DNA from 3 places in the Arthrobacter sp. J156 genome. Region 2 is predicted to be linked to each of the others. Evidence: riboswitches for the same ligand, from Rfam matches in the RefSeq annotation. Region 2 holds a riboswitch; each other region holds the start of a gene.
What was found. A riboswitch is a leader RNA that binds a small molecule or an ion and turns the genes downstream of it on or off. The one in region 2 is predicted to bind thiamine pyrophosphate.
Positions count from the first base shown of each region.

Region 1: another riboswitch for thiamine pyrophosphate. It lies ahead of thiC (phosphomethylpyrimidine synthase ThiC); the one in region 2 lies ahead of thiM (hydroxyethylthiazole kinase).
Region 3: another riboswitch for thiamine pyrophosphate. It lies ahead of AC0QR5_RS09650 (ECF transporter S component); the one in region 2 lies ahead of thiM (hydroxyethylthiazole kinase).

Region 1 is NZ_CM149650.1:3,384,466-3,393,898, reverse strand. It holds gene AC0QR5_RS15770 (prolyl oligopeptidase family serine peptidase) at 1-354, shown strand, start outside; tRNA gene AC0QR5_RS15765 (tRNA-Ser) at 425-513, shown strand; gene AC0QR5_RS15760 (hypothetical protein) at 568-1,620, opposite strand; gene AC0QR5_RS15755 (RecQ family ATP-dependent DNA helicase) at 1,659-3,785, opposite strand; gene AC0QR5_RS15750 (phosphomannomutase/phosphoglucomutase) at 3,952-5,427, shown strand; gene AC0QR5_RS15745 (hypothetical protein) at 5,424-5,897, shown strand; gene AC0QR5_RS15740 (RrF2 family transcriptional regulator) at 5,925-6,359, shown strand; gene AC0QR5_RS15735 (globin domain-containing protein) at 6,459-7,640, shown strand; TPP riboswitch at 7,816-7,923, shown strand; gene thiC (phosphomethylpyrimidine synthase ThiC) at 7,921-9,433, shown strand, end outside.
Region 2 is NZ_CM149650.1:2,726,929-2,736,361, forward strand. It holds gene AC0QR5_RS12560 (PfkB family carbohydrate kinase) at 1-1,484, opposite strand, end outside; gene thiE (thiamine phosphate synthase) at 1,481-2,185, opposite strand; gene thiM (hydroxyethylthiazole kinase) at 2,182-3,003, opposite strand; TPP riboswitch at 2,995-3,090, opposite strand; gene AC0QR5_RS12575 (hypothetical protein) at 3,098-3,220, opposite strand; gene AC0QR5_RS12580 (Abi family protein) at 3,221-4,009, opposite strand; gene AC0QR5_RS12585 (hypothetical protein) at 4,200-4,637, shown strand; gene AC0QR5_RS12590 (aldehyde dehydrogenase family protein) at 4,707-6,194, shown strand; gene AC0QR5_RS12595 (NAD(P)H-dependent oxidoreductase) at 6,347-6,901, shown strand; gene pgm (phosphoglucomutase (alpha-D-glucose-1,6-bisphosphate-dependent)) at 7,021-8,733, opposite strand; gene AC0QR5_RS12605 (DUF4190 domain-containing protein) at 8,789-9,256, shown strand; gene AC0QR5_RS12610 (peptide MFS transporter) at 9,395-9,433, opposite strand, start outside.
Region 3 is NZ_CM149650.1:2,113,827-2,123,259, reverse strand. It holds gene AC0QR5_RS09670 (Na+/H+ antiporter subunit E) at 1-244, shown strand, start outside; gene AC0QR5_RS09665 (MrpF/PhaF family protein) at 241-510, shown strand; gene mnhG (monovalent cation/H(+) antiporter subunit G) at 510-920, shown strand; gene AC0QR5_RS09655 (DUF4235 domain-containing protein) at 928-1,197, opposite strand; TPP riboswitch at 1,270-1,399, shown strand; gene AC0QR5_RS09650 (ECF transporter S component) at 1,450-2,061, shown strand; gene AC0QR5_RS09645 (ATP-binding cassette domain-containing protein) at 2,065-4,440, shown strand; gene AC0QR5_RS09640 (MFS transporter) at 4,443-5,732, shown strand; gene AC0QR5_RS09635 (aminodeoxychorismate lyase) at 5,729-6,625, opposite strand; gene cls (cardiolipin synthase) at 6,816-8,210, shown strand; gene AC0QR5_RS09625 (chorismate-binding protein) at 8,225-9,433, opposite strand, start outside.

The DNA.
Region 1 (9,433 bases), 660 kb from region 2:
CGCCGCTACACGCGGCTGTCGGCGGGGCATTCCTGGATCGCCGAATACGGGGATCCCGACGTCCCCGGTGACTGGGAGTTCCTGCGCACCTTCTCGCCCCTACACCGTCTGGACGATCCACTGCCGGACGGCGCCCGGTATCCGGCGTCCCTGATCTGGACCGCGACGAGCGATGACCGCGTGGGGCCGGTGCAGGCGCGGAAGATGGCCGCGAAGATGCAGGATCTCGGCGCGGATGACGCCTGGTACCACGAATCCCTCGACGGCGGACATGCCGGAGCGAGCGACAACCGCCAGACGGCCGAGATGCTCGCACTCAGCTACGGATTCCTCTGGAGGATGCTCGACCGCTAGCGCCGGGGCGGCCTTTTTGTGTGGCGCGCCCGCTTTCGGTAGGCTTGAGTGGCTGGTTCTCACCAGCGCTGGACACGTGCCAGAGCGGCCGAATGGACTTCACTGCTAATGAAGGGTCGGGGTTAAACTCGACCGGGGGTTCAAATCCCCCCGTGTCCGCTGAAAACCCCCTCGTCAGAGGGGGTTTTCACGTTTCTCGAGCGCCGTGGAGCGTCAGCCGTTGAAGGCGTCGAGCAGCTGCAGGACGACCGCGACCGGCAGGCCGGTGTTGCGGTGGACGATCTCGGCCGCGTCATTCATCCGTCCGGCGCTGACGTGCTCCAGGAAGAGCTCCCGGTCGGCTGGCGGCAGGTCGGCGGCGCTGAAGCGCACCGGCCCGGACGGGCCGTCGCCCTCGAAGCTGAAGTCCGAGACGTGGCGGCCGGCCGCGGAGGCCGGGCCGTCGACGGGTGCCGACTCGAGGAGCCTCTGGATCGCGGCGGCATCGAGGCCCGAGTGCGCCGCGAACAGCGCCGCGGCCCCGGCGAAGTCGTGGTCGCGCAGCAGCGACTGGAACTGGTCGCCCTCGGCCGGGGGCAGCTCGTTGGAGCTGAACTCGTGGGACTCACCATTGCGTTCGGCGGTGATCTTGAAGACCGACGTGGTCCGGCCGGCGCCGCTGCCGAACTTCTCCGACCATTCCTCCGGGACCACGAAGTCGCCGTCGAAGTCGCCCGTGCTGCGCCGCACGTTGCGCGCCGGGGCGGGTACGGTCTCGTCGACGTCGGAGGGTGCGCCCGTCTCGCCGGACGTCCCGCCCTCCCTGTTTTCGGCGGAATCCTCCTCGGTTCCCCCGCTGGTCCCCGGGCCGTCGGCGGGAGGCTCGACGGCCCGGGCGGCGTCTCCGGAGCCGGCGGCGTCGGACGCGGGGTCGAGCCGATCCGCCGTGCCCGCGGTGTCGGCGCCGCGAGGTCCGGCCCCGCCGCCCGCCTGACCGTGCACCTGGGGGTGCGCCTCAAGGCTGCGGACGGCGACGATGCACTGCTTGACGCCCTGGCCGGTGGCCTCGCGGTAGCCGCGGACGGCCCCCATGAAGTCCCCCCGGGCGATCGCCTGGTACACGGCTCGGTGCTGGTCGGCGTTCAGCCGGGACGCCGCATCCCGCGCGGCGTCCGGACCGATGGAACCGGCGACCTCGGCGGAGTTCTTCTTGCGCAGCGAGCTGATCCACCACCAGGCTCCACCCACGAGGAGCAGCGGCACCAAAACCCACAGCGTAGTCTCCATGCCGTCCAGTCTAGGCCGCGCGGACGAACCGGGCGGGCTCAGCCGGCCAGGCCCAGGACGAACGGCAGGACGCCCGGGGCGCCCGCCCGGCGCAGCGTCCGGGCCGCCTCGGTGAGCGTCCACCGGCTGTCGGCGAGGTCGTCGACGAGGAGCACGGGGCCGGATGCCCCCGCGAGCCGTTCCGCCAGCGCCGGCGGGACGGCGAACTGGTCCCAGACCGAGGCCAGCCGGAAGGCCGAGTTGCCGCCCGCCTCGCCCCGCGGTCCTTCGTCGGCGTACGCCAGCTCCCCGGCGTAGGGCAGCCGGCCGATCCCGGCCAGGCCCTCGGCCACGGACCGCACGAGCAGCGGGCGCGTCCTCGACGGCATGGAGACCACGGCGACGGGCCGCTCGCTCCATCCCCACCCGGCCAGGACGCCGACGCACGCCCGGACGAGGGCCTCGTCCGCGGGAGCGTCCTCCGCCCCGGGCGCGAACAGCGTCCGCAGCCGGCCGCCCCATCCGAGGTCGGTGAGGCGGGCCAGCGCGCGGCCGGCCGCCATCTGCTCCCCGGCCGGGATCTTGCCCTTGAGCGGCACGCCGAGGCGGTCCATGCCCCCGGGCCACATCGCCCGCGGCTCGAGCTCGGTCCCGACGCGGCCGAGGGCCGCCTGGGCGCTGTCCTTGGCGTCTTCCGCGAGGGAGTCCCCGAACCAGGTGCCGGCGCAGTTGTCGCACCGGCCGCAGGGGGCGGCCGTCGGGTCGTCGAGGGCCCGGGCGAGGAACTCCATGCGGCAGGACGTCGTGTTCTCGTAGTCGAGCATGGCGTTCTGCTCCGCGACGCGGGCCGCTGCGACGCGGGCGTACCGCTCGGCGTCGTAGTGCCACGGGGCCCCCGTCCGGATCCAGCCGCCTTGGACCCGTTCCACGGCGCCGTCGACGGCGAGCACCTTCAGAAGCAGTTCGAGCGGCGTGCGGCGGATGTTCACGCGGGCCTCGAGCGCGGGGACGGAGACCGCGCCCTGCGCCGAGCCGAGCTCCTCGAGCACGGCGTGCGCGCGCTGCTCGTCCGGCATCGACGACGTGGCGAAGTACCGCCAGATCTCGCGGTCCTCCGGCCCCGGGAGGAGCAGGACGTCGGCGTTGTCCGTCCCGCGGCCGGCACGGCCGACCTGCTGGTAGTAGGCCACGGGCGAGCTCGGAGCGCCGACGTGGACCACGAACCCGAGATCCGGCTTGTCGAAGCCCATGCCCAGGGCGCTCGTCGCCACGAGCGCCTTGACCTCGTTGTCCTTGAGCGCCTGTTCGGACGCCGCGCGCTCCTCGGTGTCGGAGCGGCCCGTGTAGGCGCGGACCTCGTGCCCGGCCTCGCGCAACAGGCGCGTGATGTCCTCGGCCGCGGACACGGTGAGCGTGTAGATGATGCCGCTGCCCGGCAGCTCGGACAGGTGGCTCAAGAGCCAGGCGAGCTGTGCCCGCGGGCTCGGCAGCCGCAGCACGCCCAGACGCAGGGAGCGCCGCGCGAGCGGGCCGCGCAGGGTGAAGACGTCGGCCCCGCCGACGGCGAGCTGCTCCTCGATGTCGTGGACGACGCGCTCGTTGGCCGTGGCCGTGGTCGCGAGGACCGGCACGGCGTCGTCGAGGGTGCCGATGAGGTCCTTGATCCTCCGGTAGTCCGGCCGGAAGTCGTGTCCCCAGTCCGAGATGCAGTGGGCCTCGTCGATGACCAGCAGGCCCATGCGGCGCACCAGCTCCGGCAGCTGGCGCTCGCGGAAGGCCGGGTTGTTGAGGCGTTCCGGCGAGACGAGCAGGACGTCGACCTCGTCGGCGTCGAGCCGGGCCAGGACGTCGCCCCACTCGAGCGCGTTGGCGGAGTTGATGGCCTCGGCGCGGACTCCCGCCCGCCCGGCGGCGGCCACCTGGTCCCGCATGAGCGCGAGCAGGGGGCTGACGATGAGGGTCGGCCCCGCCCCCCGGGCCCGCAGCAGCAGGCTCGCCACGAAGTAGACGGCGGACTTGCCCCAGCCGGTGCGCTGCACGACGAGCGCCCGCCGTCCCCCGTCGACGAGGGCCTCGATCGCCTCGAACTGCCCGTCGTGGAAGTCGGCGTCCTCCCGCCCCACGAGGCGGCGCAGCACCGCCGTCGCGCTCTCCCGAAGTCCCGTACCCGTCGTCGTCTCAACCATGCGCCCCAGTATTCCAGCCGCTGCCGACGCTTCGGCCCGCCGGCCCGGGGCTGTGGAGCGGGACGGGGTCCCGGGGCGTTGTGGAGGAGCGGTGCCGGTCGGACTCAGCCGGCATCTCACGGGCCGCGGGGCCGAAGCGTCACCGGCAGCGGCTAAGCTCGAACCCGTGCAGAGCGAGATTGATCTTTCCGAGTCCTTCAAGGCCTACGACGTGCGCGGGATCGTGGGCGAGACCATCACCGAGGAGAGCGTGGAGGCCGTCGGCGCGGCCTTCGTGGACGTCCTGGGCCTGGCCGGTTCCACGGTGCTGGTCGGCGGGGACATGCGTCCGTCGTCTCCGGCGTTCTCCCGCGCCTTCGCGCGCGGGGCGGCCTACCGGGGCGCCGACGTGCGGATGCTCGGGCTGATCTCCACCGACGAGCTCTACTTCGCGTGCGGGATCCTGGACGCGGCGGGCGTGGTGTTCACCGCGAGCCACAACCCGGCCGAGTACAACGGGATGAAGATGGCCCTGGCCGGCGCGGTCCCGGTCTCCTCCGATACCGGCCTGTACCGGATCCGGGATGTCGCCCAGTCCTACCTGGCCGAGGGCCTGCCGGTCTCCGGGGACGCCCCGCAGGGCCGGGTCGGGGACGTCGACGTGCTCGCGGACTACGCCGCGTACCTGCGCTCGCTCGTGGACCTGTCCGGCATCCGGCCGCTGAAGGTCGTCGTCGACGCCGGCAACGGGATGGCGGGCATGACGACGCCGGCCGTGCTCGGGGACGCCCTGCTGCCGGGTCTTCCGCTGGAGATCGTGCCCCTGTACTTCGAGCTGGACGGCACCTTCCCGAACCATCCGGCCAACCCGCTGGAGCCGGAGAACCTGCGGGACCTGCAGGCCGCGGTCGTGGAGCACGGGGCGGACATCGGCCTGGCGTTCGACGGCGACGCGGACCGCTGCTTCGTGATCGACGAGCTCGGCGCCCCGGTCTCGCCCTCGGCGGTGACCGCGCTCGTGGCCCGCCGCGAAATCGCCCGCGCGAAGGCCGCGGGCGAGGAGGCCCCGGTGGTCATCCACAACCTGATCACCTCCCGGGCGGTGCCCGAGCTCGTGGAGCACGACGGCGGACGCCCCGTGGTCACGCGGGTGGGACACTCGTTCATCAAGGCCGTGATGGCGGCCGAGGGCGCCGTGTTCGGCGGCGAGCACTCGGCCCACTACTACTTCCGCGACTTCTTCAATGCCGACACCGGCATGCTCGCGGCGATGCACGTCCTGGCGGCCCTGGGCGGGCAGGAGCGCCCGCTCTCGGCGCTGGCCGAGGAGTACGAGCCCTACTTCGCCTCCGGCGAGCTGAACTCGCGGATCGAAGACAAGGACGCGGCCGTGGCCCGCGTGCTCGGGGCCTTCGCCGCCGGCCACGACGGCAACGGCGGCCGCGGAACGATCGCCCTCGACGCGGAGGGCCTCAAGGGCGCCGGCACCGTCGTCGAACGCCTCGACGGAACCACGATCGCCGCGGCGGACGGCTCCTTCTGGTTCAACCTCCGCCCCTCCAACACCGAGCCCTTCCTGCGCTACAACGGCGAGGCGAGGGACCCCCAGACCATGGAACGCGTCCGCGACGCCGTCCTCGAGATCGTCAGGAGCACCGCATGAGCGAGAACCGCATCACCGAGCTGGGCCCCGAGGCCCACCTGCAGCTGAACCGCGTCCTGGGCACGGCCCTCGGCGTCGCCCGCGAGCAGCTCGAGGCCAACGGGGTCTTCCTGCCGTTCGCGGTCGCCCTGGAAGCGGCCCAGGACGGAGCCGAGGGCGAGCTGCGCCTCCTCGCCGTGCAGCCGCCGGCGGACGACGACGATCCGGAAGTGGACATCGACGCCGAGGCGATGATGGGCGACCTCGTCGAACTCCTGGGGCAGCAGCGCGAGGGCTTCACCGCGATCGCCCTCGTCTCCGACGTCACGCTGCTCGAGGAGGACCGCGACGCCGTGCACGCCAACGCGGAGCACAGCGAGGGCGGGGCGGTCGCCGTCGTCCAGGCCTACACGCCGCCCGCCGCGGAGGGTGGCGAGTGGGCCTTTGCCGAGCCCGCGGCGGAAGCCGGCGAGCTGCTCATCTGGGGCTGACCCCGCCCGGGCTGGGACACTGAGGGAGTGAAGCTCAACGCCTTCGGCGACGTCTGCCTGCGCATCCTGATGCTGCTCGGCTCCCGGGAGGGAGAGCAGCTCACGAGCCGCGCCGTCGCCGAGGCGATCGGCATCCCCTACAACCACGTCAGCAAGGCCGTCCTCGAGCTCGGCCGGCGCGGCGCGCTCGAGGTGGCGCGCGGGCGCACGGGCGGGGCGCGGATCACCCCGGCGGGCCTGGGGCTCAGCGTCGGCTCCCTCCTGCGCAGCCTCGACGAGCAGCCCGACGTCGTGGACTGCACCTCCGGCGACCACGCGTGCCCGCTGATCGCGGGCTGCCGCCTCCGCGGGGCGCTCAACCGGGCGCGCGAGGCCTTCTACGCGGAGCTCGATCCCCTCACCATCGCGGACCTCACCCGGGATCCGCGCCTCGTCCGGCTTCCGCTGCCCACCTTCCCCTGACGCGACCGCCCGACTTGCGAGTAACTTCTACGAGGCGTAGAAATGAATCATAAAACTTGCATACTCAATGCAAGTAATCACTTTCAGCGAGGAGACGCCATGCTGTCCGAGAAGTCCCGTCCCGTCATCGAGGCCACGCTGCCGGTCATCGCCGAGCGCATCGGAGCGATCACCCGGAAGTTCTACGCGGGCCTGTTCGCCGCCCACCCGGAACTTCTCGACGGGCTCTTCAGCCGCGCCAACCAGAAGAACGGGACCCAGCAGAAGGCCCTCGCCGGCTCGATCGCGGCCTTCGCGACGCATCTCCTGCAGCACCCGGACACCCTGCCCGAGGCCGTCCTGTCGCGGATCGCCCACAAGCACGCCTCGCTCGGGATCGTCGAGGAGCAGTACCCGATCGTCTACGAGCACCTCTTCGCCGCGATCGCCGATGACCTCGGGGATGCCGTCACCTCCGAGGTCGCCGAAGCCTGGACCGAGGTCTACTGGCTCATGGCCGACGCGCTCATCAAGCTCGAGAAGGGCCTCTACGCCCGGCAGGCGAACGACAAGGCGTGGACCCCGTGGCGCCTCGTGGCGCGGGAGGCCGCCGGCGGGGGATCGGCCACGTTCCGCTTCGCCCCGGCCGACGACACCCCGGTGACGGAGGCCCTCCCGGGCCAGTACGTCTCGATCCGCGTGGCTCTGCCCGACGGCGTGCGGCAGTGCCGCCAGTACACGCTCTCCGGCAACGTCGCCTCGAGGACCGAGCGCGTCGTCACGGCCAAGCTCGACGAGGGCGGCGAGGTCTCCCCGTTCCTGCACCGCGGGCTGGGGATCGGCGACGTCGTGGAGCTCTCGAATCCCTACGGCGACCTCACGATCGACGCCGGCGGCGCGCCGATCGTCCTGGCCACGGCAGGCATCGGCTGCACACCCAGCGCCTCCGCCCTCGAGGCCCTCGCGGCCGGGGCCTCCGAGCGCCGGGTCCTGGTCCTCCACGCCGAACAGCGCGCCGACAGCTGGTCGCTCCAGGCGCAGATGCGCTCCGCCGTCGAGGCCCTGCCGAACGCGGAGCTGAGGCTGTGGCTCGAGGACACAACGGGCGCCCCCGGCGAGTGGGAGGCAGCGGAGGGCCTCATGGACCTCTCCGGACTCGAGCTTCCGGCGGACGCGACGCTGTATCTGTGCGGGCCGCTGCCGTTTATGCGCGCCGTCCGATCCCAGGCGATCGACGCGGGCATCCCGGCCACGAGCATCCACTACGAGGTCTTCGGCCCCGACCTCTGGCTCGCCGCCTGAGCCGGGCCCCGGCGTCGTTCCGTCCACGGCGGCGCGGCGACGGGGCGCGCCGGAGCCGGGGCACGACGCCGATGCCCCCTCGGGCGCGGAGCACGCCGGAGCCGGGAATCGATGTCGGTGCCGCCTTGGGGGCGGCACCGACTTGGTGCCCGGGGCCACTTCGCGCTAGGCTCGGGCCCGTCCACACGGGTGCCCCGGCAGGGGCTGAGATCGGGCTGACGCCGCCTGCGACCGTCGAACCTGTCCGGGTCATGCCGGCGTAGGAAGTGAGGGCTCCTCCGTGAGCGATTCAAGAGAAAACCCGTCCATCCACCGTGCCTCCGAGCAGCATCCGGCGCACTCCCCGGCGTTCCTCGAGGACCCCGGCCGGGGCCTGCGCGTCCCGGTCACGGCGATCGAGCTCGACGACTCCCCCGACGGGACGCCGAACCCGCCCCTTCACGTCTACCGCACCGCGGGCCCGGGCGGCGACCCGCTCGAAGGGCTTCCCCCGTTCCGCGCCGCGTGGATCGCCGGCCGCGGCGACACAGAGGAGTACACGGGGCGCGGCCGCGAGCTGCTCGACGACGGCCGGGCGGCCGTGCGCCGTGGCGCGGCCTCCGCCGAGTGGAGGGGCGTCCGCCCGGTCCCGCGGCGCTCGATCGAGGGCCGGCGGGTCACGCAGATGCACTACGCCCGCGCCGGGCTCGTCACCGAGGAGATGCGCTACGCGGCCCTGCGCGAGGGCTGCGACCCGGAACTCGTGCGCAGCGAGCTCGCGGCGGGCCGGGCGATCCTGCCGGCGAACGTCAACCACCCGGAGTCGGAGCCGATGGTGATCGGCAAGGCGTTCCTCGTGAAGATCAACGCGAACATCGGCAACTCTGCCGTGACGAGCTCGATCGCGGAGGAGGTGGACAAGCTGCAGTGGGCCACGCGCTGGGGCGCGGACACGGTCATGGACCTCTCCACGGGTGACGACATCCACACCACGCGCGAGTGGATCCTGCGCAATTCGCCGGTCCCGATCGGCACGGTGCCCATCTACCAGGCGCTCGAGAAGGTCGGCGGAGACGCGGCCAAGCTGGACTGGGACGTCTTCCGGGACACCGTGATCGAGCAGTGCGAGCAGGGCGTGGACTACATGACCATCCACGCCGGCGTGCTGCTGCGCTACGTCCCGTTGACGGCCGAGCGGGTCACGGGGATCGTCTCCCGCGGCGGCTCGATCATGGCCGGCTGGTGTCTGGCCCACCACCGCGAGAACTTCCTCTACGAGCGCTTCGACGAGCTGTGCGAGATCTTCGCCCGGTACGACGTCGCGTTCTCGCTCGGCGACGGCCTGCGGCCCGGCTCGATCGCGGACGCGAACGACGCCGCCCAGTTCGCCGAGCTGGACACCCTCGCCGAGCTGACGAAGCGGGCGTGGGAGTTCGACGTCCAGGTCATGGTGGAGGGGCCCGGGCACGTGCCGCTGCACCTCGTGCGGGAGAACGTGGAGCGGCAGCAGGAGCTGTGCGACGGCGCCCCGTTCTACACCCTCGGCCCGCTCGTCACGGATGTCGCGCCGGGCTACGACCACATCACGAGCGCCATCGGGGCCACGGAGATCGCCCGCTACGGCACGGCGATGCTCTGCTACGTCACGCCGAAGGAGCATCTGGGCCTGCCCAACAAGGACGACGTCAAAACGGGAGTGATCACCTACAAGATCGCCGCGCACGCTGCCGACCTGGCCAAGGGCCACCCGGGCGCCCGGGAGCGCGACGACGCCCTGTCCAAGGCGCGCTTCGAGTTCCGTTGGAAGGACCAGT
Region 2 (9,433 bases):
CGCGAGGATTCGTCGAACGCGTACCGCATCGCGGCGAGCTCGTCCGGGCGGGCCCGGGCAGCAGTGAGCTCGACGATCGCGATCGCGTCCCGCGTGGCCGCGTCGAACTCCGGGGAGGAATAGGTCGCGAGCCAGTCTCCGTAGGGGTGGTCCGGGTGCGCGGCCCCCGCGAGGCGCGAGCCCACGTCCTGGTAGAGCCAGTAGCAGGGCAGGATCGCGGCGACGAGCTCGGGGTAGCCGCGCCCGGAGGCGGTGAGGTGGTTCAGGTAGGCGGCCGTCGTCGCGGTGGGCGCGGGCAGCTCCGCGCCGCCGAGCCGCGTGCGGTGCAGGACCAGCTCCTCCTCGAGGCACGCGTGCGCTCCCGCGGCCCAGAAGCGCTGCTCCCGGGGGTTCGGGGCGAGTTCGGAGGCCCGGGAGAGGACCTGCGCGTAGGTGCGCAGGTACAGGGCGTCCTGGGCCAGGTAGTGCTCGAAGTCGGTGCGGTCCAGCGTCCCGTCCTTGAGCCCGCGGATGAACGCGAGCCGGTCGATGCCCGCGCGCAGGCCGGCGATCCCGTCCCACCACGTGGACAGGAGCGCGTCCGTGGACGGGGGCCGCTGCCCGGCCCAGAGGGCGCCGAGGTGGTCCACGGGCCCGTGCCCGCCGCCGACGTCGAGCCGGTCCGCCCCGCGCAGGGCCCCCTCGAGCCACGGCTTGGCCAGCCGCAGGGCGTCGGTCCAGGACCCGGTGCGGGCGAAGAGCGTGGCGAGGGCGGAGGAGAGCGAGCACCCGGTGCCGTGCGTGTTGGCGGTGTCGACGCGCACGCCGTCGAGCTCCAGCAGGACCCCGTCGGCGCCCACGAGCGCGTCGCGGCAGCGCCCGTCCGCGGCGAGGTGACCGCCCTTGGCGAGCACCAGGACGCCGTGCCGCGCGGCGAGCCGTTGCGCCTGGTCCAGGACCTCGTCCCACGTGGGGGCGGGGGCGCTGCCCGTGAGGACGGCGAGCTCGGGCACGTTGGGGGTGACGACGTCGGCGAGCGGCAGCAGGGCGTGCAGCGCCGCCTCCGCGTCGGCGTCGAGCAGCCGGTCGCCGCTCGTGGCGACCATCACCGGATCCAGGACGACGCCGGTGCCCCGCCGCCCGCCCGGACCCGCGGCTTCGGTGCCGTCCCTGGCGACGGGGGCTCCGGCGTCGTCCCCGGGGGCGCCCCCGCGCAGGGCGCGCAGCCAGGCGGCGACGGTGTCGATGAGCTCCGCGGAGGCGAGCATGCCGATCTTCACGGCGTCGATCCGGACGTCGGAGGAGACCGAGGCGAGCTGCTCGGCGAGGAACGCGGCGGGCGGGACGTGGACGCCGGTGACGCCGCGCGTGTTCTGCGCGGTGAGCGCGGTGACGGCGGCCATGCCGTAGCCGCCGCACGCGGCGATCGACTTCAGGTCGGCCTGGATGCCGGCGCCGCCGGACGGGTCGGAGCCGGCGACGGAGAGGATGTTGGGGACGCTCATGCGCTTGCCTCCCCGGGGTGGGTGACGGCCGCCCACTCGGCGGCCAGGGAACGGGCCGCGGCCTCCGGATCCCCGGCGGCGCACACCGCCCGGACGATCGCCATCCCGGCGGCCCCGGCGGCGTGGACGGCCGCGGCGTCGCCGTGGGCCAGCCCGCCGATCGCGACGCACGGCAGCGGGGCCCGGGCCGTGAGCGCGGCCAGGCCCTCGAAGCCGAGCGGTTCCGGGTGGTCCTTCTTGGTGGGCGTGGGGCGGACGGCCCCCGTGCCCAGGTAGCTCACGGTCCCCTCCGGCAGGGCGGCGACGGCCTCGAACTGGGCGGTCCGCGACGCGCTGAGGCCCAGGATCGCGGCGGGCCCGATCAGGCGGCGCACGGCGTCGGCGGGCAGGTCCGATTGGCCGATGTGCATGCCGTCGACGACGGCTCCGGCGTCCCGCGCGGCGAGGAAGACGTCCACCCGGTCGTTGACGATCAGGGCCGCTCGCCCGGCGGTGTGCCGGGCCGTGGCGAGGACCAGGGCCAAGAAGTCCCGGGCGGGGACGTCCTTGCAGCGCAGCTGGACCATGTCCACGCCGCCGGCGACGGCCGCGGCGACGACCTCCGGCAGCGGGCGCCCGGCCGTGCTGGCCGAGTCGGCGACGAGGTAGGTGCCCAGGCGGAAGGAGCCGTGGTGGAACACGGCGTTCTGCGCGGCGCTCATCGCACGGCTCCCGCGGAGGCGAGCCGCTCCGGCGTCGTTCCCGCCAGCGCGTCGAGGAAGGCGGGGGCGAACGTCCCCGGGCCGCCCGCCGTCGCCGCGGCGTCCTCCGCCGCGGCCGAGTACCAGGCGTGCGCTGCCGCGGTGGCCTGGAGCGGGTCGCCGTGGGAGGCGACGCAGGCGGCGACGAGCGCGCCGAGGGCGCAGCCGCCCCCGGTGACGCGGGTGAGCAGCTCGCTGCCGCCGTGGACGTGCAGCGTCCCGCCCGGTCCCGTGACCAGGTCGACGGGGCCGGAGACGGCGACGACGGCGCCCGTGCGTTCGCTGAGCGCGCGGGCGGCGGGCAGGGCGGCTTCGACGGCGTCCGTGGAGTCGACGCCGCGACCGCCGGCCCCGCTGCCGGCCAGGGCCATGATCTCCGAGGCGTTGCCGCGGATCACCGCGGGGTTCAGCTCCAGGAGCAAGTGGGCGAAGTCGGTGCGCAGGGCGAGGGGGCCGACGGCGACGGGGTCCAGGACCCACGGCGTGCCGTACTCGTGGGCGGCGCGGGCGGCCTCCATCATGGCCTCGCGCTGCTCCCGGTGCGGGGTGCCGAGGTTCACCAGGACGGCGGAGGCGATCCGCGCGAAGTCGCCGGCCTCGCCGGGCACGTCGACCATGGCGGGCGCGGCGCCGGCGGCGAGCAGGACGTTGGCGGTGAAGTTGGTGACCACGGCGTTGGTCAGGCACTGCACCAGGGGGGTGGCGGAGCGCAGGCGCTCCAGGACGGTGCCGGGCGCGCCGGCGTCTTGCTGAAGATGCGTGGGCGCACGGTGGTCCATGAGCGACATCCCTCCGCTAGTACGAACTAGATCAGGTGTGTACGGGTGTGTTCTCAGTCCGCGCGGCGGACACCCCGAGTCACTGCTGGCGAGCCTACCCGGCGGGCAGCGGGGGAGCCAGCCCGGGCCCGAGCAGGTGGCGGTCCTGGTGCAGCAGGTTCGGGAACAGGTCCGGCAAGTGCTGCCGGGCGTGCCGGAGCCATTCGGACTCGATCATCTAGGGCTGCCAGAGGCCCAGACTCGTCCAGTCATCGGGCACTCCGATGGATCGAGGGGTCACGTATCCGACTCGAGGGAACGAGCCAATGAGTTCGACGACGCGGCCGGCCCAGGCGCTGTTCGGATCGATCGTACGGAGCAGGTAGGCCATCACGGCCAGGACGTTGTACAGGCCAAAGACCTGCTTGGAGGACTCCTCATCCCTGAGGTGGTCCAGGAGGGGAACTTGCCCTTTGCCGGGCCGCTTCGGAGCGGTGACCAGCTTGCGGTTGAAGATCCGCGCGTGGTGGGCCGCTACGTTTCTCACGTAGTTCAGGCTCGCGATCCGGGTGGTCCATTGCTCGTGCCGGCTCGGCAGCGATGCTCCGGTTTCCGGGTCCATCTGGGGGTCCGTGAAGGCCGCGACGAACGTGCCGGGCTCGAGATGGGCGAAGGCGGAGCGGCGGCCCAGCACGTACCCGATCTGCATGCGGAGCGAGACCTCAATCCTCTCGATCCCCTCCAGGATCAGCATCCGCAGCCGCCGTTCGAAGTCGATGAGCGCCGCGGCGTCCCCGATGGATGTGCCGGGCCGGTAGTGGTTCAGGACCCTCACCCGTGCACGGCCGTCATCGTCCACATACGTCTCCGAAGCGCGGAACGGATAGAGGTAGCCGGTCAGCCGGTAGTATCCGACCTGGCGCGGCAGTTGCGCACCGCTGCTGCCCTCAGGGATCCCGACACCGCGAGAGGCAAGTTTTGCGACCTGGTCCTCGACCGAAAGCCACTGCTTGGTGTACTCAGCCAATGGTCCTCCGGTTAAAGAAAATCAGCCCGAGCCGTGAGGCGAGCGGGCTGATCATGATGAGGAAACCATACCACGCACTCCCCCTGGAACGATCGGAGTGAATGGCGGGCATCTGGCCGAGAGCGAACTCGATCGTCGGCGGAATCCAGCCGCTCTTGCCGCCCCGGCGCCGGGATGCTGGGATGGGGGCATGAAGGCATCGTGGGGGGACCGCCGGCGCATGATCGCCGGGGCGGCGTTGTTGGGGCTGGCGTTGGCCGGCTGTTCGGGGGACGGTGGCGGAGGCGCCGCGGCCGCGCCCAGTGGCACGGTGCTGCTGGAGGACTCCGGGATGAAGCTCCTGGCCCTGGCCGAGGAGCCGGACGCGCACATGGACGCGCTCCTGCAGGGCAACCTCGCGGTCGACGAGGGCGGGTGTGCCGTCGTCGCCCCCCGCGACGGCTCGGGCCCCGTGCTGGTGGTGTTCCCGCACGGGACCACCCTGGAGGCCGGCGTGGTGCAGGTCCCCGGGAAGAAGCAGCTCGGCCTCGGCGACCTCATCTCCCTCGGCGGCGGCATCATGCCCCTGGACGGCGAACGGCCCCGCGACTGCACGGGCGGCGACGTCTTCTGGGGCAGCCAGCCGTAGCCCGGCATGCCGCCCGTCATGCGGCCGGCGGCCGTACCGCGGGGTAACCCGAGGCGCTAAGGTCGGGGCATGGGACTTTTCTCTCGCGGCAAGCCGCGCCCTCCGGCCGACGTCGCGCCGGACCAGGAGCAGGACGACGCCGGACGGGGCGCCGAGGCGGGCGCCCCGCACGTCCCCGGCGTCGCCGAGACCGTCGCCCGGCTGCGCGACTCCAGCCACTCCCGCCTGATGCACACGCGCCGCCACCGCGCCGCGCAGCTGCGCAGCCTCGAGCGGATGCTCGAGGCGCACGAGGAGGACATCCTCGCCGCGCTCGCCGAGGACCTCGGCAAGCCCGCGATCGAGGCGAAGCTGACCGAGCTGGACCTGCTGCGCAGCGAGATCGACCACGCCCAGCTCTACCTCACCGAGTGGATGGCGGCCCGCCACGTCCGCGCCCCGCTGTCCATGCAGCCCGCCACCGCCAAGGTGGAGCCCCAGCCCAAGGGCCTCGTGCTGATCCTGGGACCGTGGAACTACCCGCTGCAGCTGCTGCTCTGCCCAATGGTCGCCGCGCTCGCCGCCGGCAACTGCGTGGTCCTCAAGCCCTCCGAGCAGGCCCCCGCAACGTCCGCGCTGATGGCCCGCCTCATCCCGTTGTTCCTGGACCCGCGGGCCGTCGCCGTCGTCGAGGGCGGTGCCGAGGCCAGCCAGGCCCTGCTCGCCGAGCCGTGGGACCACATCTTCTACACCGGCGGGGAACGCGTCGGGAAGATCGTCGCCCGGGCCGCCGCCGAGCACCTCACCCCCGTGACGCTCGAGCTCGGCGGCAAGAGCCCCGCCGTCGTCGTCGACGGCAACGTGCCCGCGATCGCGCGACGGATCGCCTTCGGCAAGTTCATGAACGCCGGCCAGACCTGCATCGCGCCGGACTACGTCCTCGCCGTCGGCCCCGCCGCGGACGCCCTCGAGAAGCAGCTGGCGAAGGCCGTGACGTCCTTCTACGGGCGCAACCCGGCCAAGAGCTCCGACTACGGGCGGATCGTCAACGACGCCGCGTTCCGCCGCCTCAACCGCTTCCTCGACGACGCCCACGCCGACCCCGGAACCACCGTGACCGGCGGCACCGTGGACCCGATCGAACGCTACATCGAGCCCACCCTCCTGACCGGGGTCCCCGCGGACGCGCCCGTGATGCAGGAGGAGATCTTCGGCCCGATCCTGCCGATCCTCCGCGTGGACTCCTTCGACGCGGCGGTGCGGTTCGTCAATTCCCGCCCCACGCCGCTGGCGGCCTACCTGTTCAGCGAGAAGCCGCGCCTGCAGACGGCCTTCGAGGACCAGGTGCGGGCGGGGGCGATCGGGCTCAACGTCTGCAACCTGCACGCCGGCGTCCTGGGGTTGCCGTTCGGCGGCGCGGGCGCCTCGGGGATGGGCAACTACCGCGGCCGCTACGGCTTCGAAACGTTCAGCCAGCAGCGCCCCGTGCTCTCCAAGACGGCCATGGTGGACACGCTCAAGGCCGTCTACCCGCCGCATGGCTGGGCCAAGTCAAAGCTCCTCCGGGACCTCCTGTAGCGTCGGGGCCGGCATTTCCCACCGGGCGGAGCCACCGTCCATGTGGCAAGGGTCACCCCCGGTCCGGGAACAGTGCGGAGGGCCGCGCGGTTGAATCCCTTGAAAAATCAACCAGTCTGCGGACTGGTCCACCGACTCCCCAGGAGACCACCATGGCAACCACCGTCCTCACCCTCGTCGGGTCCCTCCGCAACGGCTCCACCAACGTCAAGCTCGCCGAGGCCACGGCCGAGCACGCCCCCGAGGGCGTCGACGTCAACGTGTACTCCGGCCTGGAGAAGCTCCCCTTCTACAACGAGGACGTCGACGTCGAGGGCGCGCTTCCGGAAGGCGTCGCCGAGCTGCGCGCCGCCGCGGCCGGGGCCGACGCCCTGCTCCTGGTCTCCCCGGAATACAACGGCACCATGCCGGCCGTGCTGAAGAACGCCATCGACTGGCTGTCCCGCCCCTTCGGCGCCGGCGCCGTGAAGGACAAGCCGGCGGCCGTGATCGGCACCGCGTTCGGCCAGTTCGGCGGCGTGTGGGCCCAGGACGAGGCCCGCAAGGCCGTCGGCATCGCCGGCGCCAAGGTGCTCGAGGACGTCAAGCTCTCCATCCCGAACTCCGTGGTCCGCTTCGCCGAGCTGCACCCGAAGGACGATTCCGAGGTCGCCGGTCAGGTCGCCCAGGTCCTCGAGGGCCTGCGCGCCGCCGCCGAGAGCAACTAGGGCCGCCCCGGGCGCCCCGCCCGGTTCCAGACCCAGTACGACGCCGGAGCCCGGCTTCCGCAGGCAGCGGAAGCCCGGCTCCGGCGTCGTACGGTCAGGCCCTGCCGGTCCGGCGCCGCTCAGCCGATGACGGAGTCGACGAGCGCCTTGGCCTCCGCCTGGACCAGCGCCAGGTGCTCGGCGCCCTTGAAGGACTCGGCGTAGATCTTGTAGACGTCCTCCGTCCCGGACGGGCGGGCTGCGAACCAGGCGCTCTCGGTCGTGACCTTCAGGCCCCCGATCGCCGCGCCGTTGCCCGGCGCCTCGGTGAGCTTGGCCGTGATCGATTCGCCCGCGAGCTCGGTCGCCGGCACGTCCGCGGCGGACAGCCTGCCCAGGGCCGCCTTCTGCGCCCGGTTCGCCGCGGCGTCGATCCGCGCGTACGCGGGCGAGCCGAACTGCGTGGTCAGCTCTTCGTAGCGGGCGCTCGGGGACCGGCCGGTGACGACCTGGATCTCGCTGGCCAGCAGCGCCAGCAGGATCCCGTCCTTGTCCGTGGTCCACGGGGTGCCGTCGAAGCGCACGAAGCTGGCCCCCGCGGACTCCTCGCCGCCGAAGACGCCGCTGCCGTCCAGCAGCCCTGGCACGAACCACTTGAAGCCCACCGGGACCTCCACGAGCTCGCGTCCGAGCGACGCGGCGACGCGGTCGATCATCGAGGAGGAGACCAGGGTCTTGCCCACCCCGGCGCCGGACGGCCACAGCGGCCGGTTCCGGTAGAGGTAGTCGATCGCCACCGCCAGGAAGTGGTTCGGGTTCATCAGCCCCGCGTCGGGGGTGACGATCCCGTGCCGGTCCGCGTCGGCGTCGTTCCCCGTCGCGATGTCGTACGCCGCCCCGCCGTCCCGTACCGCGGAGATCAGGCCGGCCATGGCGGCGGGGGAGGAGCAGTCCATGCGGATCTTCCCGTCCCAGTCCAGCGTCATGAACGCCCAGCGCGGATCGACCTCCGGGTTCACCACCGTCAGATCCAGGCCATGGCGTTCGCCGATCGCCCCCCAGTAGTCCACCGAGGCCCCGCCCATGGGGTCCGCGCCGATGCGCACGCCCGCCGAGCGGATCGCGTCCAGGTTCACCACCGACGGCAGGTCGTCGACGTACGCGGCGAGGTAGTCGTAGCTGCCGATCGTGCCGGACAGGCGGGCCTGGACCAGCGGGATGCGCCGCACGCCCTGCAGCCCCGCCTCGAGCAGCTCGTTGGCGCGCCCGGCGATCCACCCGGTCGCGTCGGAGTCCGCGGGCCCGCCGTGCGGCGGGTTGTACTTGAAGCCGCCGTCGCTCGGCGGGTTGTGGCTCGGGGTCACGACGATCCCGTCCGCCCGGCCGGCGTTGCCCGTCCCGGACAGGGCGCGGTTGTGGACGAGGATCGCGTGGGACAGCGCGGGGGTCGGCGTCCAGCCGGTGCGCGCGTCGACGAGGACCCGCACGCCGTTCGCGGCCAGGACCTCCAGGGCGGTGTCCTGGGCCGGATCGGAGAGGGCATGGGTGTCCTTGCCGAGGAAGAGCGGGCCCGTGATGCCCTGCCCCGCCCGGTACTCGACGATCGCCTGCGTGATCGCGGCGATGTGGTCCTCGTTGAAGGAGCCGTTCACCGACTTGCCGCGGTGCCCGGACGTCCCGAACGCCACGCGTTGGTCCGGATCGGAAGGGTCGGGTTTCACGTCGAAGTACGCGCCCCTCACGGCGTCGACGTCGATCAGGTCCTGGGGAAGGGCTCGCGTGCCCGCGCGGTTCTCGGCCATGGCTACAGCTTGGCAGAAAGCCGTAGCCAAAAGTGGACGGTGCCTGAACATTTCTCCGGCCTAGAATGGGGAGGAGAAGCCACCGACCCCGAAGGACCCGCCACCGATGGCCAACGACCAGGACCGGCCGTTCAACGACCCCCAGCACCCCTCGTGGTCGACCCCCGTGGGCGGGCAGCAGCAGCCCGGGCAGGACGGCCGGGCGGTGCCGCCGGCGCCGGGGTGGGCGTCCGGCGGACAGTACCCGGGGCCGGGCGGGCAGGCACCGCGCAACCCCTACGCCGACCAGGCCCCGCCCTCTGCGGCACCGCAACCGGCCTTCGGCTACGCGCCCGCCGAGCCGAAGACCCTCAGCATCATCTCGCTCGTCTGCGGGATCGTCGGGCTGATCTCCTTCGGGACGCTCTTCGCTCCGCAGATCGCGGCGATCGTCACGGGCCACATCGCGCTGCGCAGGGAGCCCTCCGGGCGCGGCATGGCGATCGCCGGCCTGGTCATGGGCTACCTCGTGCTCGGCCTCGGGCTCCTCTTCGGCTTCTTGGCGGCCGCCCTCTTCGCCAGCTACGTGCCGTAGCCCGCAGGGCCGCCCCCGGCCGCGCATCCGGGGGCGCGGCCCCCGACGGTATGGGCCCGCTGAAACGACGGCGGACGGCGCCCCTCTGCGCGGAAGGGCGCCGTCCGCCGTCGTACCGCCGGTCCGGGACCGGCCGGGCTACTTGACCCCGGACATGAGCCGCTTGATCGCCGGCGT
Region 3 (9,433 bases), 610 kb from region 2:
GCGCTGCCGCGAGGACCTGATGATGACCACCCTCGGCCACGTCCTCACGCTCATCCCCGGCTCGTTCGTCGTGGAGGTGGACCGGACGTCCGGGACCCTGTACCTGCACGTCATCGACGTCGACACCCCCGAGGAGGCCGAGCGCTTCCGCGCAGGCGTCCTGGACACGGAGGCGCGGCTGATCAAGGTGATGGGCACGCCCGAGGCCCTCGAGGCCCTGCGCCGAGAGGAGGCCCCCGCATGATCCTGACCACCGCCGCCTGGGTGTCCGCCCTCCTGCTGGCCGCCGCCGCCATGATGGCGATCGTGCGCATCGCGCGCGGTCCGTCGATCCTCGAGCGCGTGATCGCCCTCGACGTGCTGCTCGCGATCATCATGGCCGCGCTGTGCATCGACATGGCGCTCAACCACCACTTGAACCACGTGCCGTTCATCGCCGTGGCCTGCGTCGTCGGCTTCATCGGCTCGGTGACGGTCTCCCGCTACGTGACGGACCGGAGGAACTCCTGATGGACGCCGAGACGCTGCAGACCGTCCGCGACGCCGCCACGGCCCTGTGCCTCGTCGTGGGATCGCTCATGTCCTTCGCCGCCGGCCTGGGCATGCTGCGCTTCCCCGACCTGCTCTCCCGCATGCACGCCGGCACCAAGCCGCAGGTGCTGGGGCTCCTGCTGCTCCTGACCGCCGTCGGCCTGCAGGCCGATTCGCCGGCGGTGCTGCCCGTGCTCCTGCTCGCGTGGCTCTTCCAGCTGTTGACGGCGCCCGTGAGCGCCCACATGGTGGGGCGGGCGGGCTACCGCACCAAGCACCTCAAGCGCGAGACGCTCATCGTGGACGACCTGGACGAGGTCGTCGCCCGGGCCGCCAACGGCTCGCTGCCGGCGGGCGCGGCAGACCACGTGGCGGACACCGAGCGCTGAGCCCGGGCTAGACCTCGTCGGCGGTTTCCTGGAAGCGGCGCAACATGCGCTGCGTGCCGCGGTTGGCCATCACCTGGATCACCGCGGCCACGACGGCGGAGGCCACGGCGAAGCCGAGGGCCTGGCGCAGCGAGGCCTCGGCCTGGGCCTCGGCGTCGCCCGGCTTCGGCGGCTCCTCGCCGGTGATCCGCGTCCAGGCGGTGTCGAGGAGCTTGGCCCCGGCGAATCCGGCGCCGAGGGAAATCAGCGAGCCGACGATCTTCAGCAGTACGTTCACGTGCGCGGTCTCCGTCTCGAGGGGGTGATTACCCGCCCAGCATAGCGCGGGGCTAGACTGGGGCCACTGAAACACCAACGACAGGGGAGCGTTGGGCTCCGGCCGGTGGCCGGAACCCGTCAGAACGCTGAGAGTGCGCGCCGCGCAGACCCTCGAACCTGATCCGGCTAGTACCGGCGAAGGGAGTCGAGTTCTCAGGGATGCCGCGCGGCGGCACGCCCTCCCCTCCTTGATCCCAAGGAGGACACCTCTATGAGCACCGTGCAGTCTCCCGCACGCACCGGATGGCGCGTCGTCGACATCGTCGTCGCCGCCATCATCGCCGTCGCCTCCGGCGTCGTCTTCTTCGCCTGGAACACCTTCCACCACGCGCTGGACTTCCTGTTCCTGGCCTTCCCGCCCTCCTCGGCGCTGCTCGCGGGAATGTGGCTCTTCCCGGCCGTGCTCGGCGCGCTGGTGATCCGCAAGCCCGGGGCGGCCCTGTTCTGCGAGACCGTCGCCGCGGTCGTCTCGGCCTTCCTCGGTTCTCAGTACGGCTGGACCGTGCTCGTCTCCGGCCTCGTCCAGGGCCTGGGGGCGGAGCTCGTCGTCGCGGCGTTCCTGTACCGCCGCTGGGGGCTGCAGGTGGCCCTGCTCGCGGGCGCCGCGGCCGGCCTCTTCGGAGGCGTGAACGACGCGTTCGTCTTCAACTGGTTCCCGGAGTACACGGTGGTCATGAAGCTCGCCTACGTCGGTTTTATGACGATCTCCGGCGTCGTCATCGCGGGCCTGCTGTCCTGGCTCGCGACCCGGGCCCTGTCCCGGACGGGGGCGCTGTCCGCGCTGGCCTCGCGCAAGGCCGCGCAGGAGCCGGTGAACGGCTAGGCGGTGACGTCCCAGGCCGCCCGCGAGGCGGGGAGCACGACGCCGGGGCCGCACCCGGCGGCGGTCCGTGCGGCCGGGTGGGGGTGGCGTCATGCGGGACGCCACGCGCCCGCGGTGGCCGGGCTGGACCTGGACATCCGCCCGGGGGAGCGGATCCTGCTGGCCGGCCCCTCGGGCGCCGGCAAGTCGACGCTCCTGCACGCCCTGGCCGGCGTCCTGCACCAGGACGAGGACACCGAGGCCGAGGGTGAGCTGCTCGTCGACGGCGCCCCCGCGCACACGGTGCGCGGGCGGGCCGGGCTCATGCAGCAGGACCCCGAGACCCAGGTCGTGCAGGCCCGCGTCGGCGACGACGTCGCCTTCGGTGCCGAGAACCTCGCCGTCCCCGCGGAGCAGATCGCGCCGCGCGTGCGCGCGGCGCTGGCCGCCGTCGGACTCGACGTCCCCCTCACGCACCCGACCGCCCGGCTGTCCGGCGGCCAGAAGCAGCGCCTGGCCCTCGCCGGGATCCTCGCGATGCGCCCCGGGCTCGTGCTGCTGGACGAGCCCACCGCCAACCTGGACCCGGCCGGCGTGCTCGAGGTGCGCGACGCCGTCGTCCGGGCCCTCGACGCCTCCGGGGCGACGGCCGTGATCGTCGAGCACCGGCTCGAGGCCTGGGCCCCCCACGTGGACCGCGTCGTGGTCCTGGCCCCCGGTGGCGGAGTCGCCCACGCGGGAACGCCCGCCGAGCTCTTCGCCCCCGGCCCCGTGCGGGACGAGCTCGTCGCGGCGGGCGTCTGGGTGCCCGGATACGTCCCGCGGCTCCCGGCGCGGGAAGCGGCGCCGCCCGGCGGCGGGCTGTTGCGCGCCGAGGGCCTCGCCGTCGCCCGCGGCCGAACCCAGCCCGCCGCGCTGACCGGGGTGGAGCTAGGACTCGAGGCTGGCCGCGCCGTCTGCGTGACGGGGCCGAACGGCTCCGGCAAGTCGACGCTCGCGCTGACCCTGGCGGGGCTCCTGCCCGAGCGGGCCGGACACGTCGTGGCGAGCCCGGCGCTGCGCGGCGAGGCGGCCGGGGCGCGGCCCTACCAGTGGCGCGCCTCGGCCCTGATCGGACGCATCGGCACCGTGTTCCAGGAACCGGAGCACCAGTTCGTCACGGCCAGCGTGCGCGAGGAGCTCGAGTACGGGCCCCGCCACGCGCGCACCGCCGACGGCCGGGAGGAGCTCTTCAGCGAGGAGCAGATCGCCGAACGCGTGGACGCCCTGCTGCGGCGGCTACGGCTCGAGCACCTCGCGGACGCGAATCCGTTCACCCTCTCCGGCGGAGAGAAGCGCCGCCTCTCCGTCGCGACCGTGCTCGCCGCCGGCCCGGGCGTGCTGGTCCTCGACGAGCCGACCTTCGGCCAGGACGCGAACACGTGGGCGGAACTGGCGCTGCTCCTGCGCGAGCAGCTCGCGGAGGGGACTTCGGTGCTCGCCGTGACGCACGACGCCGACTTCGCCGACGCCGTCGGCGCCCGCGTCCTCGACGTCGCGGAGCTCGGGACCGGCCGCGACGCCGCGACGGGGTCCGCGAAAGACGGGGACGACGCCGGGGCACCCGGGCTGCTCGAACCCTCGGAAGCGGCCCGGGTGAGCTTCCTGGGCCGGGCCAATCCGCTCGCCAAGCTCGGCGCGGTGATGCTCGCGACCATCCCACTCATCGCGACGCTTGACATGGTCAGCGCGGGAATCATCGTCGCCGCGACGCTGCTGATGCTGCCCTTGAGCGGGATCGGGATCGCGGCCTTCCTGGCGCGGGCGTGGCCGCTGCTGATCGCCGGGCTGTTCGCGGCCTGGGGGACGGCGCTCGTCGGCAACGACTCCGGCGCCGTGCTGCTGGGGCTGGGGTGGTTCGACATCACCGAGGGCTCGCTCGAAGCGGGCATCGCGACGGGGCTGCGCGCCTTCGCCGTCGCCGTGCCGGCCGTCCTCGTGGTCTCCAGCACCGACCCCACCGATCTCGCCAACGCCCTCGCCCAGCAGGCCCGGCTGCCGCACCGCTTTGTCCTGGGGGCCCTCGCCGGCATGCGCCTGCTGGGGCTGCTCGTCGAGGAGTGGCAGACCCTGGGCATGGCCCGCCGGGCCCGCGGCGTCGGCTCCCGGGGCTCGCTCCGCCGTCGTCTGGCCGCGGACCTCGGCCAGATGTTCGGGCTCTTGGTGCAGTCGATCCGCCGCGCGTCCCGGTTGGCCGTCACGATGGAGGCCAAGGGCTTCGGGGGAGCCGAGCGCAGCTGGTCCCGTCCGGCGCGCTTCTCCCGGCGGGACCCCGTCGTACTGCTCGCCGGGCTCGCCCTCGGGGCCGGCGCGACGGCGGCCGCACTGGCCGCGGGGACGTGGAACCTGGTCTGGACCTGAGCGTGGCGACGGGACGACGGCTGCGGGAGAACCCGGCGTTCGTGCGGTTCTGGGCCGCGGCGGCGGCCTCCGACGCCGGCACCTACCTGACCACGGTGGCGCTGTCCGTCCTGGTGTTGGAGGTCCTCGGCGGTTCGGCCCAGGACCAGGGCCTCGTGGGCGCCTTCCGCTGGGCGCCCTACCTGTTGTTCGGCCTGGTCGCCGGGCTCTGGGTGGACCGCTGGCGGCGGCGCACCGTGCTGATCGCCGCCGACGTCGGCCGGGCCGTGGTCCTCGGCGCCCTGTGCCTGACGGGGCTGGCCGGCCCGGCCGGCCCGGCCGGCGCGCTGCCGGCCGTCTTCGGCCTGGTCTTCGCCTTCGGCGTGCTGGCCCTGCTCGCCGATGCGGCCCACCAGTCCTTCCTGCCGCAGATCGTCCCGAGGCCCCTCCTGGTCCGGGCCAACATGCGCCTGCAGCAGAGCGACACCGTGGCCCAGACCTCCGGAGGGGTGGTCGCGGGGACGCTCGTGACGTGGCTCGGGGCGCCGTTCGCGCTGCTGCTCGACGCCGCGAGCCACCTCCTCTCGGCCGCCGTCCTGTCCACGCTCCGCGACGGGGGCCGGGGCCGTCCGGAGGGCCCCGCGGTTCCCGTGCGCACCCGCATCGCCCAGGGGCTGCGCTGGATCTACCGGCATCCGCGGCTCGCGCCCCTGGCCTGGTGCACGCACGGGTGGTTCATCGGCTCGGCCATGATCGGGACCGTCCTGCCGGTGCTCGTGCTGCAGGAGCTCTCACTGGGCGCCCTCGGGCTCGGGCTGGTCATGAGCTGTGCCGGGATCGGGGCCGTCGTCGGGACGAGCCTGGCCCCGCTGGCCGGTGCGCGCTTCGGGACGGGCCGCGCGCTCGTCCTGCCGCGCCTGGCGGAGGTGCCGGCGGTGGCGCTCATCGCCGCTGCGCCCTGGATGGCCGGAGGCCAGGAGGCCGGCGTGCCGTGGGCGGCCGGGGTGGCCGTCGGGCTGGGCCAGTTGGTGTTCGGGTTCTCGATGGGGGTTGGTGGGCCGCTGGAAATGGGCTATTGGCAGGCGGTGACCCCGGATCGCCTGATCGCGAGGATGAGCGCGACGCGCCGCTCCGCGAACCGCGGGATGATCGTCCTCGGGGCGCCGCTCGGCGGATTCCTCGCCGTCGCCTGGAGCCCCGCGGCCGCGTTGTGGACGGCGGCCGCCGTGCTGCTGGCCGCGGCGGCGGCCCTGTGGTCCTCCCCGTTCCGCGATGCCGACGTCGACGCGGACCAGGCGGGTCCGGGGAGCTAGCCGATGGCGTCGACGAAGGACGTCAGTTCCGCGGTCAGCTCCGGGTCGCGGGAGAGCTCGACGCCGTCGAGGGAGTTGACGGGCGCGAGCAGGCGCACGCTGGAGACGAGCCACACGGCGTCCGCCTCGACGAGGTGCTGCGGTTCGAGCGGGCCGTAGCCGAGCTCCCAGCCGGCGGCCTCCGCGGCCGCGAAGAGCGCTCCCTGCGTCGTGCCGGGCAGGATGCCCGTCTCCAGCATGGGGGTGATGAGCCGCTTCACGTCGCCGTCGCGGACGGCGAGGAGCACGGTCGAGGTCGGGCCCTCGAGGACGCGCCCGTCGCTCGAGACGAAGATGACGTCGTCGGCCCCCTGCTTGCGCGCGTGGCGCAGGGCCGCCATATTCACGGCGTAGGACAGGGTCTTGGCGCCCATGAGCAGCCACGGGGCACGCTCGGCGACCGTGGAGTCGTAGCCGCGGTCCAGCAGGAGCACGTCGACGCCTTCGGCGCGCTGCCGCCGACCCAGCTCGGGGGCGGGGGAGACGGCCACCCAGGCCGTGCCGTGCCCGGCGCCCTCGGGGCCGCGCGTGGCGACGAGCTTCACCACGGCCTCGTGTCCGGCGTCGTCCCCGGATTCGGTGGCGAGAGCGGCGTCGTACGCGGCGACGGCCGTCGCGATCGCCGCCCGCCAGGCGTCCTCGGCGGGCAGCGGGAGCTCGCATGTCGCGGCCGAGACGGCCATCCGGGCCAGGTGGGCGTCGAGCTTGCGGACCCGCCCGCGGACGTAGAGGGCGGACTCGAAGACACCGTCGCCGCGCGTGGCGCCCTGGTCCAGGACCGAGAGCTGCGGGACGGAGGCGTCGGCCACCCGGCCGGCGGGAAACCCAGGTTCCAGGAACACCACGACAGTCATGGATCCAACCCTACTCCCGGCGGGGCCCCGTCAGGCGGTCGCGGGGTCCTGGGGCTGACTTGCGGCTAGGCTGGAAGCCATCGTCGGCAGGGAAGGAGACCGGGTGTTCGACGCGCTCGTCTTGTGGGAACCGCTGCCCTACTGGCTGCTGGCGATCGCGTGGGTCTTCGACGTCGGCATCCGGCTGGTCATGCTCGGCGTCGTGCCCGGCAACCGGCGCCCCACGACCGCCATGGCCTGGCTGCTGCTGATCTTCTTCATGCCCGTGATCGGCCTGCTGCTCTTCCTGCTCTTCGGCAACTTCAAGCTCTCCCAGCGCCGCGTCGCCCGCCAGACCGACGTCAACCGCCGCGTCCTCGCCGCCACCCAGCACCTGGACACCGACGACTCCGAGTTCGATGCCCCCGAGTGGGTCAAGTCCGCCGTCGAGCTGAACCGGAACCTCGGCGCCTTCCCCATCCAGGAAGGCAACTCCTTCGAGTTCTTCACGGACTACCAGGCCTCCCTCGACGCCATGACCGCGGCGGTCCGCGGGGCCCGCGACACCGTGAACGTGCAGTTCTACATCGTCGGCGACGATCCGGACTACGCGGGACCGTTCCTCGACGCACTCGGGGCGGCCGTGGCGCGCGGGGTCAAGGTCCGCTTCCTGTTCGACCACCTCGGCACCGCGCGGATCAAGGGCTTCTCGGCCCTCAAGCGGCGCCTCGACGACGCCGGCATCGAGTGGCGTGCCATGCTGCCCGTCTCCGTCCGCAACCGGCAGTGGCGCCGGCCCGATCTGCGCAACCACCGCAAGCTCGTCGTCATCGACGGCGAGACGGCCTTCACGGGCAGCCAGAACCTCATCGAACCCGGCTACAAGCGGGCCTCCGCCCACCGGGCAGGGCGCGAGTGGGTGGACCTCATGGCCCAGGTCCGCGGCCCGCTCGTCACCGGGCTCGCGGTCGTCTTCGCGACCGACTGGTCCCAGGAGACGGACGAGAACCTCCTGGCCGAGCTCGTCGCCGGAACCGAGCTCCCCGAGGCGGGGCACGTCACCGGGCAGATCGTGCCCAGCGGCCCCGGGTTCGAGTCGGAGAACAACCTGCGCCTGTTCAACACCCTCATCTACGCCGCCACGGAACGGCTGACCATCACGAGCCCCTACTTCGTCCCCGACGACTCGCTCCTCTACGCCGTGACGACGGCGGCCCAGCGCGGCGTGGAGGTCGAGCTGTTCGTCTCCGAGACCGGCGACCAGTTCCTCGTCCACCACGCCCAGCAGTCCTACTACGCGCAGCTGCTCAAGGCCGGCGTGAAGATCTACCGCTACCGCCGGCCCATGGTGCTGCACACCAAGTGCTTCACCGTGGACAAGGAGGTCGCCGTGTTCGGCTCGTCCAACATGGACATGCGCTCCTTCTCCCTGAACCTCGAGGTCTCGGTGATGATGCTCGGAGCGACCGCCGTCGCGGAGCTGACGCGGGTGCAGAACGAGTACCGCGCCGGCTCCACGCTGCTCACGCTCGGGGAATGGCAGGCCCGGCCCCTCCTGGCCCGGTGGGTGGACAACGCCTGCCGGCTCACCGCCACCCTGCAGTAGGGGCGGCCCGGCGCTCAGCGCTGCTGCGGCAGGCCGTCCGCGTCGAGGAAGCCCGCCCCGAGCGCGCTGAGCACCCCGTACGCCTTGACGACGACCTCGGCCCACTCCTCGGACGGCACCGAGTCCGCCGTCACGGCGCCCCCGACGCCGAGCGAGAGCCGCCACGGACCGGCCCCGCCGTCCCGCGCGTCCTGCTCCATCACGAGCGTGCGGATCACGACGGACAGCTCGGCGGCCCCAGTATGGGAGAAGTGTCCGACGGCGCCGGAGTAGATCCCGCGCGGCCTTCCGTCCTCGAGCCGCTCCAGGATCGCCATCGTCGAGATCTTCGGCGCCCCCGTCATCGACCCGGCCGGGAACGCGGCCGCGACCGCCTCGGCCCGCGAGGCGTCCGACCGCAGGCGGGCGTCGATCGTGGAGACCATCTGGTGGACCGTGGCGTAGGACTCGACGGCGCACAGCCGCGGAACCCGCAGCGTCGACGGATCGGCCGAACGCACCAGGTCGTTGCGGAGCAGGTCCACGATCATGACGTTCTCCGCCCGGTCCTTCGGCGAGGAGGCCAGCTCCGCGCGCAACCGCTCGTCCTCCTCCGGGTCCGCCGAGCGCCGCCGGGTTCCCTTGATCGGCTCCGCCCGCAGCAGACCCGAGGCGCCCACGTGCAGGAAGCGCTCCGGCGACGTCCCCGCCACGGCGGTCGAGCCGCAGCGGATCCACGCCGCGAAGGGCGCCGGATTGCGCTCGCGCAGCCGCAGGTAGGCCGCCCACGGGTCCCACTGGTGGGCCGGCACCTCGGCGCCCAGCACGGTTGTCAGGCAGACCTCGTAGCTGTTGCCCTCGCGGATCTCGGCCTGCGCGGCGCGGACCTTCTCCTCGTAGCCGGAGCGCGTGTCGGCGCAACGGAACGCCGGCACCGCGAGCGCGGAGCGCTCGGCACCCGCGCCCCGCGCGGCACCAGCCCCCGTGCCGGCCCCGGCCGCGGCGACCACCGCCGCGGCCCGCTCGAGCCAGGCCCCGGCGTCGTCCGCGTCCAGGGCCAGCAGCCAGGCCTCGCCGGCCCCGTGGTCCAGGACCACGCCGCGCCCGGCGTGCAGCAGGGCGGCGTCGGCGGTACCGGGCGCCCGCGCGCCGGCGCTCCCGCCCGTCTCCGCCTTGAGCCCGTAGCCGAGCCAGCCCAGCCAGCCGAGCGCGAATCCCGCCTCGAGCCCGTCCGGGGCGGCGTA